Regions from separate parts of the Desulfoplanes sp. PS50 genome, predicted to be linked through region 2. Evidence: predicted binding sites of a transcription regulator. Region 2 holds the regulator's gene; the other holds the start of a gene.

Region 1 (5,519 bases), on a different contig from region 2:
GGAGTTGCAGAGCGGAAGCGATCTTGCCAGCTGAGTTGCTCAATCTGCCGCCCCGGAGATGGTATTTGAGGGTATCGAAGCAGAAGAAGGCCCGGGCCTTGCCGGCGGCATCTTCTGCGATGCGCACGACTTCCTGCTGGTCTTTGCCCTGACTGGCTGCCTTGGCCGCCTCGAGAACCACCAACCCCATGGCCATGGAGTTACACGTGCTGTCCACGATGGCCACCTTGCCATCGAATTCGGATGCCACCCTGCGGGCTCCGTGAATAGTTCCGCTGTGGGCTGCGGGGAGATGGATGGATACACAGGCATCAAAATATTTAAGCAGAAAGGAATATATCCGTTTGAACTGGGTGGGTGTGGGCTGAGAGGTTCGGATAGAAGTCTTGAAATCCCGAAGCCGGGAGTAGAAATTTTCCCGTTCGATGCCCAGCTGATCGAGATAGGTCTCGCTGTCCCCGAAAAGGATGCTGTGATGAATGAAATGAATGTTGTATTTTTCGCATAATTCTTTGGGGATATCGCACCCCGTGTCCGCGACTACTGCAACCCTGGCCGCGTCTGTGCGATGCGCGTCACGGTTTTGCTGATTCATGTCGTCGATTTTTTGTTCCCGAAACTCACCTTCCCTGGCAGCGAGTTCAAAGACCTTGGCCGGGATGTTTGTGTGGATGTGCACTTTGGCCTTGGAGGAGGAACCGGCAACGATCAGGGAGTCTCCCAGCGTTGCAAGATCGCTGCGCAGTTTCGGGATATCGATGTTCTCACCGGCCACGAAACATTCTGTGCAATATCTGAAAGGGGAGTCTTCATGGTCATCGAAAAAATCCTCCCCGATCAGGGGGACGACATCGAGTTCGGCATTGCGCTGGGCATCCAGCTTCGAGGCTGCCAGGTCACCTTTTTCCAGAAAGCTGACAATGCCTTCGAGCATGTACACGAAACCCTGGGCACCGGCATCCACGACACCGGCTTTTTTCAGAGAGGCCAGCTGTTCCGGTGTACGATCCAAAGCCTGCTGGGCCCAGTCCAGAGAGTCTCGGAGCAGTTCGTCGAAGTCCGCTGTTTTTTTGCAATTTTCACGAACTCTCTCCGACCATTCCCTGATGACCGTGAGAATGGTTCCTTCCCGGGGGGAGGAGATGGCTTCCTGGGCCTTTTGGGCAGCCACATGCACGGCCTGGCCGAAACGTTCGGTGGTAACCTTGCCGTGGCCTTTGAGTCCTTCGGAAAGACCTTGAAAAAACTGAGCCAGGATGGCGCCGGAATTCCCCTTGGCACCCATGAGGGCGGAATCGGCCAAGGCATCGCTGACCCGGTGCAGGGATTTGTCGAGGTTTTCCTTGGCCCGTTCGGCAATACTCTTCATGGTCGCGGCCATATTGCTTCCGGTATCCCCGTCGGGAACCGGAAAGACATTGATCGCGTCGAGATGTTTCTGCATGGCCACGACCCAGTCGGCTCCGGCCACAATGGCCCGCTGCAGTCGGACCCCGTTTAGATATTTGATTTTTCCGAGAGCTGTTTCCATCTTGGTGTGCATGGTTTCGCCGGATGAGGGCGGATTGGGTGCTTCGTTGTCTGACAATTGATTATCCTGGATAGATGACATCGATGCCGCCCATGTACGGGCGGAGAATGTCCGGGATGACGACGGAACCGTCTTCCTGTTGATAGTTCTCGAGAATGGCCACCATGGTCCGTCCGACGGCCAGACCGGAACCGTTTAATGTATGCACGAAACGGTTTTTTTTGCTCCCCTTGGCCTTGAACCGGATATTAGCCCTTCGGGCCTGAAAATCCTCACAATTGGAGCAGGATGAAATTTCCCTGTATGTGTCCTGACCCGGGAGCCATACCTCTATATCATAGGTTTTGGCCGCGGAGAATCCCAGATCGCCGGTACACAGGGTAACCACCCGATAATGGAGACCGAGTTTCTGGAGGATGGCTTCGGCATGGGAGAGGAGGAGCTCCAATTCTTCATAGGAATGATCCGGATGGGCTATTCTGACCATCTCCACCTTGTCAAACTGGTGCTGGCGGATGATGCCCTTGGTGTCCTTGCCGTAGGAGCCGGCCTCTGATCGGAAGCAGGGGGTAAATGCGGTCAGAGCTGTGGGGAGATCTGCCTCATCAAGGATTTCATTCCGAAAAAGATTGGTCAGTGGAACTTCGGCCGTGGGAATAAGATAATAATCGCTGTTTTCCAGTTTGAACAGGTCTTCAGCGAATTTTGGCAGCTGACCGGTACCAAGCAGGGAATCTTTGTTGATGATCGCCGGGGGCATGATCTCGGTATACCCATGCTCCTGGGTATGCACATCGATCATGAAGCTCGTCAGGGCCCGTTCCATGCGTGCGGCCCAATCTTTGAGGACGACAAACCTGCTGCCCGTTATTTTGGCGGCCCGGGGAAAATCCAACCCGCCGAGATTGGTGCCGATTTCCCAATGCTCCCTGGGGGTGAAAGAGAAGCCGGGTTTCTCACCCCAGGTCTTTTCTTCCCGATTTTCGTTTTCGTCCCTGCCCACGGGTACATCCTCGTGAGGGATGTTGGGAAGGGTCAGCAAAAATGCCGTGGTCGCTCCATCCACCTCCTTGAGTTCCTCGTCGAGTACCTTGATCCGGGTCGAAAGTTCGGAGAGCTCTGCAAGAAGTCCCGAGGCATCTTCCTTGTTTCGTTTTTTCCTGGCGACTTCCCCAGAGGCCTTGTTTCTTCGGCTCTTGAGTTCTTCAACTTCGCCGAGCAGTTGCCTGCGTCTGGCATCTGTTTCGAGAAAGGATGCCAGGTCAATGGAGGCGCGCCTTTTATTCAGGGCCTCGGTAATTTGGTCAACATGGCCGCGGACAAATTTTACGTCGAACATGAACGATAACTCCTGACTGATAGGACATTATATCGGGAAAAGACGTGGTTTACGTTGTGGCAGCACGAATTTTGTCAGACAAAAGGGAGAGCGATGGCGGAATCATGGAGGATCAACGGCTGCAACAAAACGTCTTCACGTGCCCAAGTATGGCGGTTTTGTCAAAATAAAAATAAAAGTCGGATGGGATGGACCGTGTTCAAAAAAAAGAGAAAAAAGGAGCTTTTTTTAGTTTTTTCGAAAAATAGTTAGCAATAATTTGTTGATCCCTGTAAACAGGTCTTGGTGACGTTGAAAGATCTAAAAATCTTTTCAAATCGTCCTTGTAATTTCTTTTGCGATGCTTACAATCCGTCTCTGTTAGCACTTGATTTTGTCGAGTGCTAACAAACCTCGTTATCAATCAACCTACTATTGGAGGAACAAACAATGAAACTCAGACCACTTCACGACCGTATCCTGGTAAAACGGGTAGAGGAAGAAGAAGTAACCAAGGGTGGCATCATCATCCCGGACAGTGCCAAGGAAAAACCCATCAAGGGCAAGGTCACGGCCGCCGGTCCCGGCAAGACGGCTGACGATGGCAAGACTATCCCCATGGGCGTCAAGGAAGGGGATGAGGTCATCTTCAACAAGTATGCCGGCACTGAAATCAAGATCGAGGGCGAAGAACTCTTGATCATGCGTGAAGACGACATCCTGGCTGTTATCGAGGCATAGGCCCGAGATACCAACAGCAACAAATGGTCGCCCCTGTACCGCTGAACAAAGGTATGGGAACATCTGTTTCATAGTTAGTTTATCACTTCGATTGCAACAAAGGAGATACATACAATGGCTTCCAAAATCATCAAATTTGACGAAAAGGCCAGAGAGAGTCTCAAGCTTGGTCTTGATCAGTTGGCCGATGCCGTAAAGGTCACCCTCGGCCCCAAGGGTCGTAACGTAGTCATCGAGAAGTCCTTTGGCGCTCCCATCATCACCAAGGATGGCGTAACCGTTGCCAAGGAAATCGAGCTGGAAGACAAGTTCGAGAACATGGGCGCACAGCTGGTCAAGGAAGTCGCTTCCAAGACCTCTGATGTCGCTGGTGACGGTACCACCACCGCCACGATTCTGGCCCAGTCCATCTTCAAGGAAGGCGTCAAGCTGGTTGCTGCAGGTCGTAATCCCATGTCCATCAAGCGCGGTATCGACAAGGCCGTTGAAAGCGTCGTTGCCGAGCTGGACAAGGTTGCCAAGCCGACCCGCGACCCCAAGGAAATCGCCCAGGTTGGTACCATTTCCGCCAATAATGACGCCACCATCGGCAACATCATTGCCGAGGCCATGGACAAGGTCGGCAAGGAAGGGGTCATCACCGTTGAAGAAGCCAAGGGTTTTGACACCACCCTGGACGTTGTCGAGGGCATGCAGTTCGACCGCGGTTACCTGTCTCCCTATTTCGTGACCAATCCGGACAAGATGGTCTGCGAGATGGAAGAGCCTCTGATTCTGATCAACGAGAAGAAGATTTCCAGCATGAAGGAACTTCTGCCCGTTCTGGAGCAGGTTGCCAAGATGAGCAAGCCTCTGGTCATCATTGGCGAAGACATCGAAGGCGAAGCCCTGGCCACCCTGGTCGTGAACAAATTGCGTGGCACCCTGAATGTCGTGGCCATCAAGGCTCCGGGATTTGGTGAGAGAAGAAAGGCCATGCTCCAGGACATTGCCGTGCTCACCGGCGGCCAGGTCGTTTCTGATGATCTGGGCATCAAGCTGGAAAACATCACCCTGAGTGATCTTGGTAGTGCCAAGCGTGTGGTCATTGACAAGGAAACCTCCACCATTGTCGACGGTGCCGGCAAGGCTGAGGACATCAAGGCCCGGGTCAAGCAGATTCGCAACGAGATCGAGGACACCACTTCCGATTACGACCGCGAAAAGCTCCAGGAACGTCTGGCAAAGATCGTCGGTGGTGTTGCCGTGATCAATGTCGGTGCAGCCACTGAAACCGAGATGAAGGAAAAGAAGGCTCGTGTCGAAGACGCCCTGAACGCAACCCGCGCTGCTGTGGAAGAGGGTATCGTTCCCGGTGGTGGTGTCGCCCTGATTCGTGCCCAGAAGGTACTCGACGGTGTCAAGGCCGCCGACGATGACGAGACCGCCGGTGTCGAGGTTGTTCGCCGCGCTCTGGAATCTCCCATCCGCCAGATTTGTCTCAACGCCGGTTTTGAAGGCGCCGTGATTGTCAATAGCGTTCGCGAAGGCAAGGACGACTTCGGTTTCAACGCCGCCACGGGCGAATTTGAAGATCTGGTCAAGGTTGGGGTTATCGATCCCAAAAAGGTCACCAGGACAGCGCTTCAGAACGCTGCTTCCGTGGCTTCCCTGCTCCTGACCACAGAGGCAGCCATTGCCGAGAAGCCCGAGGAAAAGGGCGACATGCCTGCAATGCCCGGTGGCATGGGCGGCATGGGTGGCATGGGCGGCATGATGTAAGACAGCTCCGCCGATTCACGCTCAATACAAAAAGCCGGTCCCAGAATCTGGGGCCGGCTTTTTGTATTTTGTATCATTGGGTTGAGATACCTGGTCTCTCACAACTACGAAGCTGCAGTTAGACAACCTGGGGAGTTTTTCAGGGCCTCCTGGAATTCGAGTTTCAGG
Region 2 (5,519 bases):
GGCAGCAGGCGGCCAGGGAGACATGAAGGGCACAATGATCCGCCTCGGACATATGGGACATGTGGACTGGAGCGATCTTTTGGCGGGTCTTTACGCCTTGCGTGAATCCTATGTGGCCTGCGGCGGCTATTCCGGATGCCGGGATTACCTGGAACAGGCCATGAAGGCCTACGAAACGGCACTCACGGAAGTCCTCCCGGCATAGACAATCATACCAACCAATCTTTTATTTTTGAAACCATTCAGCTACCTGCCTCGGGATTGAGGGAAGTGTGCTTCTTCGTGGCAGGGTTGCAGGGTTACCCGGCCTCTGCCCATAATCCTGTACCCCCTTTTTCCCTGATCCCTGGTTTTCTTGTTCCAGGTGAACATCTGCTCTTTTGTAATGACAGAGCCTGGAGGCAGACCAGCTGATCCGCCCTTTGCGGAAACGATCCAGCTCAAGGAGAACGGTAATGTCCGAACACAATGATCCCTGCCGGGAGCACGAATCACCGGCCGAGGCCGAGCAGCGTCAAGAAGCCGAAGAAAAGATTGCGCGCGAATACCGCCAGACAGCCAGGGCTGCAGACTCCGGGCAGATGCCCAAACTCGACTTTTCCACCTTTGTCATGTCGTTGAGCTCCACGGTGCTTGTCCACCTGGGAGAAATCCCGGACCTCCAAACCGGACAGGCTGCAGTGAACATCCCACTGGCCAAACAGACCATCGACATCCTGGGCATGATTCAGGAAAAGACCAAGGGAAATCTGACATGTGAAGAGGAGCGGCTCATTCGGGATCTCCTGTTTGAACTCCGGGTCAAATTCGTTCAGCGTAAATCCTAGCCAGAACAGACACGTTGCCATGACACACACCAACCGCTTGGAACAGGTTCAGAAGAGGCCGAAAAAGGCATTGGTCCTTGGTGGGAAAACCGGACTCCTGGGTCAGGCCCTGGCCCAGGTCCTCGAGGAACAGGGCTGGGATATTCTCTGCCCCGGCCGTAAGGATCTGGACGTCTTTGTGCAGGCCAACCTCGAGGAATACATCGAACATCACCACCCAACGCATATCTTCAATACCATTGCGTACACCCAGGTGGATTTGGCCGAAGAAGAGCAAAAGGAGGCCATGAGGCTGAACAAAAGCCTGCCGGTGATCCTGGCACGCACGGCCAAGGCCTTTGATCTTTTTTTCATTCATTACAGCACGGATTTTGTATTCGACGGCAAAAAATCCTCCCCCTATCTTCCTGACGACGAACCCAATCCCCTCTCTGTTTACGGAAAAAGCAAGCTGGAAGGCGAACAGGGGATCACGGCCCTGGGGTGGGAAAAAACCTTGATCATCCGCACGGCATGGCTCTTTGGCCCCCACAAAACCAATTTCGTGGACAAGATTCTGACCCTGGCGCAAACGCGTCCCACACTCAATATTGTCCACGACCAGGTCGGTTGTCCAACCTACACCCTGGATCTTGCCACCTACACCATGGCCCTGATCCAGGCAGAGGCTACGGGCATCTTCCATCTCACCAACACAGGCCATGCCTCCTGGTGCGAATTCGCAGCCGAGGCCATTTCCTGTAGTGGCGTCCCCTCTCACGCACAGCCTATCTCCTCAGCGGATTTTCCCCAAAAGGCCACGCGTCCCGCCTACTCGGTTCTGGACTGCTCGGCCTTCACCCGGCGAACCGGATTGACCCCGCGCCCCTGGATTCAGGCACTGCGGGCCTATCTCTTTGAATGGGATCGCACCCCCCCTTCTGCTGACGTATAATCCTGACACCCCCAAAAAATGCTCCAGAACAGCAGGGCAAAGCTGTTCTCGTCCAATCATCCGAAATATCATGGCTGGTTTGCCCCGTTTTGGGCGGCTTGACTGTCTGACCGAGCCAGGCATCGTTCACCAAGCCGTTGCCAGGCACCTGGTGAGAATTTCACGACTTTCCTGGTCAACGGCTTGGTGGTACGAGGCCGGCGAGGGAGTTTCAAGCCGTCCAAAACGGGGCAAACCAGCCATGCAAACAAATAAGCCCTGTCAGAATCCGACCCTGCCTTGACAGTACAGTCATGAATGCGTATTTTTGGCACTCAATCTTAGAGAGTGCCAAAAACAGGTCAATCATGGAACTTTCTCCTCGTGAAATCGATGTCCTGACAATTATTGTCGAGGAATACATAGCCACAGCAAAACCTGTGGGTTCTCGTATCGTGGCCAAAAAATCGCGAAGCAAGCTCAGTCCGGCCAGTATCCGAAACACCATGGCCGACCTGGCAGACAAGGAACTGCTTGACCAACCGCATACCTCGGCAGGCCGTATTCCGACCATTAAGGGATTGCGCCACTTTTTGGACACCATCCTCCAAATCCCCCCCCTGTCCGGACATGAGATGGACGCCATTTCCGACCATCTTGGCCACGTGGGTTCAGATCCTTCCGACATTTTCAGAAACACCTCGCGGGTTCTCTCCTCCATTTCCCAGCAGGCCTGTCTCGTCCTTGGTCCCAGCCAGGGGCATGTCCAATGGAAGCACATCGATTTCGTTCTCCTGACTCCGGGCAAGATCATGTCCATTCTCGTTCTCCAGGGAGGCATCGTTCAGAACAAGATTATCGATGTGGACGTAAAAATCACCTCGGACGACCTGATCAAGTACGCCAATTATCTCAACAGCCATTTTCAGGGGCAACCCCTGCACACGGTCCGGGAAAAAATCCGCGCCCAGATGCAGGCGGCCCAACAGGTTTTTGACGCCCTGTATCAGCGCGCCCTGGATCTTGCCGATAAAACCTGCTCTACAGGCTCTCAGCGAGAGATTTTCGTGGAAGGCGCGAGCAACCTCCTTACCCAGCCCGACTTCGCCGACATCGAGGCGATGCGCGATATATTCAGACTTCTGGAAGAACGCTCCAGACTTCTGGAACTCGTTGACACCATCTTTGACGAGCGGGATTCGCGGATCGTCATTGGACAGGAAAAATCCTGGAACGATCTGGAATACTGTTGTCTGGTATCCTGCCCATACACCATTTCCGAACAGACAGCCGGAATGATCAGCGTCATCGGCCCGGTGCGCATGAACTACGCAAAAATCATTCCCATGGTTGACTTTACCGCCCAAGTACTTAGTCAGATGCTTCAATCACGATTCTAGCCCTTTCAGGGCGACGAACCACATCGAATATGGGATTACACAGCGTACGCATGGGTAAGAAGTTACTGCCATGCGTTTTTTCAGCCATTACCCACGTACTGGCCCGCATGCTTACGTCCTTGTCAGGCCGGTCACCCAAGGAGACGATCAGATGAAACAAAAGAAACAACAAAATCCTCCAGCCAGCGAACAGAACCCGGAAAAGCAGGAAGAAGAGGCCGGGGAAGTGGAAGGCGCCCAGGATCTCCCCCTGGAAGAGGAATACGCCCGGGTATGTGCCGAGCTCGAAGACCAGAAACAGGAGTCCTTACGCATCCTTGCGGATGCAGAGAATCTCAAGAAACGGCTCGTGCGGGAAAAGGAAGAATTTTGTAAATTCGCCACGAGCGGAATCATCGAGAGCATACTCCCGGTACTGGACAATCTCGAACTCGCCCTGCAGCACGGCCAGAAGGAAGAAGCCTGCAAAAATCTCGTTCAGGGCGTGGAAATGACCTTGAGCATCTTCAAGGATACCTTGCAAAAAAACGGTCTGGCCATCATCGGCAGGGACCATGTCGGTACGCCTTTTGATCCGGCCTTTCACGAGGCCATCTCCCAGGTACCCGATCCGTCCATGGAAGCAGGGTGCGTCAGTCAGGTGGTGCAAACCGGATACAAACTCCATGACAGGCTGATCCGCCCTGCCAAGGTCGTTGTCAGCAAGCACTGTGACCCTGAAGCAGATTGATCTTCTGAAACGACATATTCAGCCTTTTTGCGCACCTTGCCCTTTACAACATCACTTGGCGCATTATGATTTACTCCGAAACCGAATAACTCCCCTTTGGATGAGGTTATCGCCAAGGCAGGTATTCGGGACGAACCACCAACAATATATTATTTTTCAACCAAAACCCTTTGGAAACATTTTTCGATACCATTCATTTTTCAGGAGGACAGCATGGGTAAGATTATCGGAATAGATCTCGGAACAACCAACAGCTGCGTCTATGTCATGGAAGGCAAAGACGCAAAATGCATTACCAACCCTGAAGGCGGTCGCACAACCCCTTCCCTGGTAGCCTTTACCGACAAGGAACGGCTCGTGGGCGAGATTGCCAAGCGCCAGGCCGTCACCAACCCGGAAAAGACCATTTTCGCTGTCAAGCGGCTCATGGGCAGAAAATTCGACGAGCCTCAGATTCAGGCCTGGGCCAAGAAAAGCCCCTACAAAATCGTTGCCGGCCCCAATGGCGACGCCTATGTGCAGGTCAACGACAAGAAATACAGTCCAGCGGAAATATCGGCCATCATCCTGCAGAAACTCAAAAAGGATGCCGAAACCTATCTGGGTGAAACAGTCAGTGAAGCAGTCATCACTGTTCCCGCATATTTCAATGACAGCCAGCGGCAGGCAACCAAGGATGCCGGACGTATCGCCGGCCTTGAGGTCAAACGGATCATCAACGAGCCCACCGCCGCATCCCTGGCCTATGGTGCCGAGAAAAAGTCCAATGAAAAGATCGCTGTTTTTGATCTGGGCGGTGGCACCTTTGATGTTTCCATCCTTGAAGTCGGCGACAATGTGGTTGAAGTCCGTTCCACCAATGGTGACACCTTTTTGGGCGGCGAAGACTTCGACGATATCATCATTTCCTATCTGGTCGACGAATTCAAAAAGGACAACGGCATCGATCTGAGTAAGGATAACATGGCGTTGCAACGTCTCAAGGAAGCCGGTGAAAAAGCGAAAAAGGAACTCTCCTCGTCCATGGAAACGGACGTGAACCTGCCTTTTATCACTGCCGACCAGAACGGCCCCAAACATCTGAACATCAAACTGAGCCGGGCCAAGCTGGAATCCATGTGCCAGGATCTGGTCGCCAGAGTCGAGGGACCGTGTCAAAAGGCCCTGGCCGATGCCGATCTCAAGCCAACGGAAATCAACGAGGTACTGCTGGTTGGCGGTCAGACCCGCATGCCCCTTGTCCAGTCCAAAGTAACCAGTATTTTTGGCAAGGAACCCAACAAGGGCGTCAATCCTGACGAAGTCGTGGCCATGGGTGCGGCCATCCAGGGCGGCATTCTTGCCGGAGACGTGAAGGATGTTCTTCTCCTCGATGTCACCCCCCTTTCCCTGGGGATCGAAACCCTTGGCGGGGTCTTCACCAAACTCATCGAACGGAACACGACCATCCCCACCCGCAAAAGCCAGACCTTTACCACTGCCGCTGACAATCAGCCTTCGGTTTCCATTCATGTTCTCCAGGGTGAACGTCCCATGTGCTCGGATAACATGACCCTGGGACGCTTCGAGCTGACAGGTCTCCCTGCAGCCCCCCGCGGTGTCCCTCAGGTTGAAGTCACCTTTGACATCGATGCCAACGGCATCGTGAA

The links. Region 2 encodes HrcA, which represses chaperone genes, less so after heat shock. Its sites were predicted from a motif close to TGTTAGCACTCNNNNNNNNNGAGTGCTAACA; they were not measured.
Region 1: a site for HrcA is predicted at 3,229-3,259, ahead of groES (co-chaperone GroES). Genes of this name have one in related genera too.

The regions. Positions count from the first base shown of each region.
Region 1 is NZ_JBSPZA010000003.1:61,065-66,583, reverse strand. It holds gene ACTVJH_RS02330 (DegV family protein) at 1-1,588, opposite strand, end outside; gene serS (serine--tRNA ligase) at 1,593-2,870, opposite strand; gene groES (co-chaperone GroES) at 3,300-3,590, shown strand; gene groL (chaperonin GroEL) at 3,705-5,351, shown strand; gene ACTVJH_RS02310 (NAD(P)H-dependent flavin oxidoreductase) at 5,456-5,519, opposite strand, start outside.
Region 2 is NZ_JBSPZA010000015.1:22,802-28,320, forward strand. It holds gene ACTVJH_RS08235 (pyridoxal-phosphate-dependent aminotransferase family protein) at 1-205, shown strand, start outside; gene ACTVJH_RS08240 (DUF1844 domain-containing protein) at 456-827, shown strand; gene rfbD (dTDP-4-dehydrorhamnose reductase) at 847-1,761, shown strand; gene hrcA (heat-inducible transcriptional repressor HrcA) at 2,109-3,140, shown strand; gene grpE (nucleotide exchange factor GrpE) at 3,292-3,870, shown strand; gene dnaK (molecular chaperone DnaK) at 4,084-5,519, shown strand, end outside.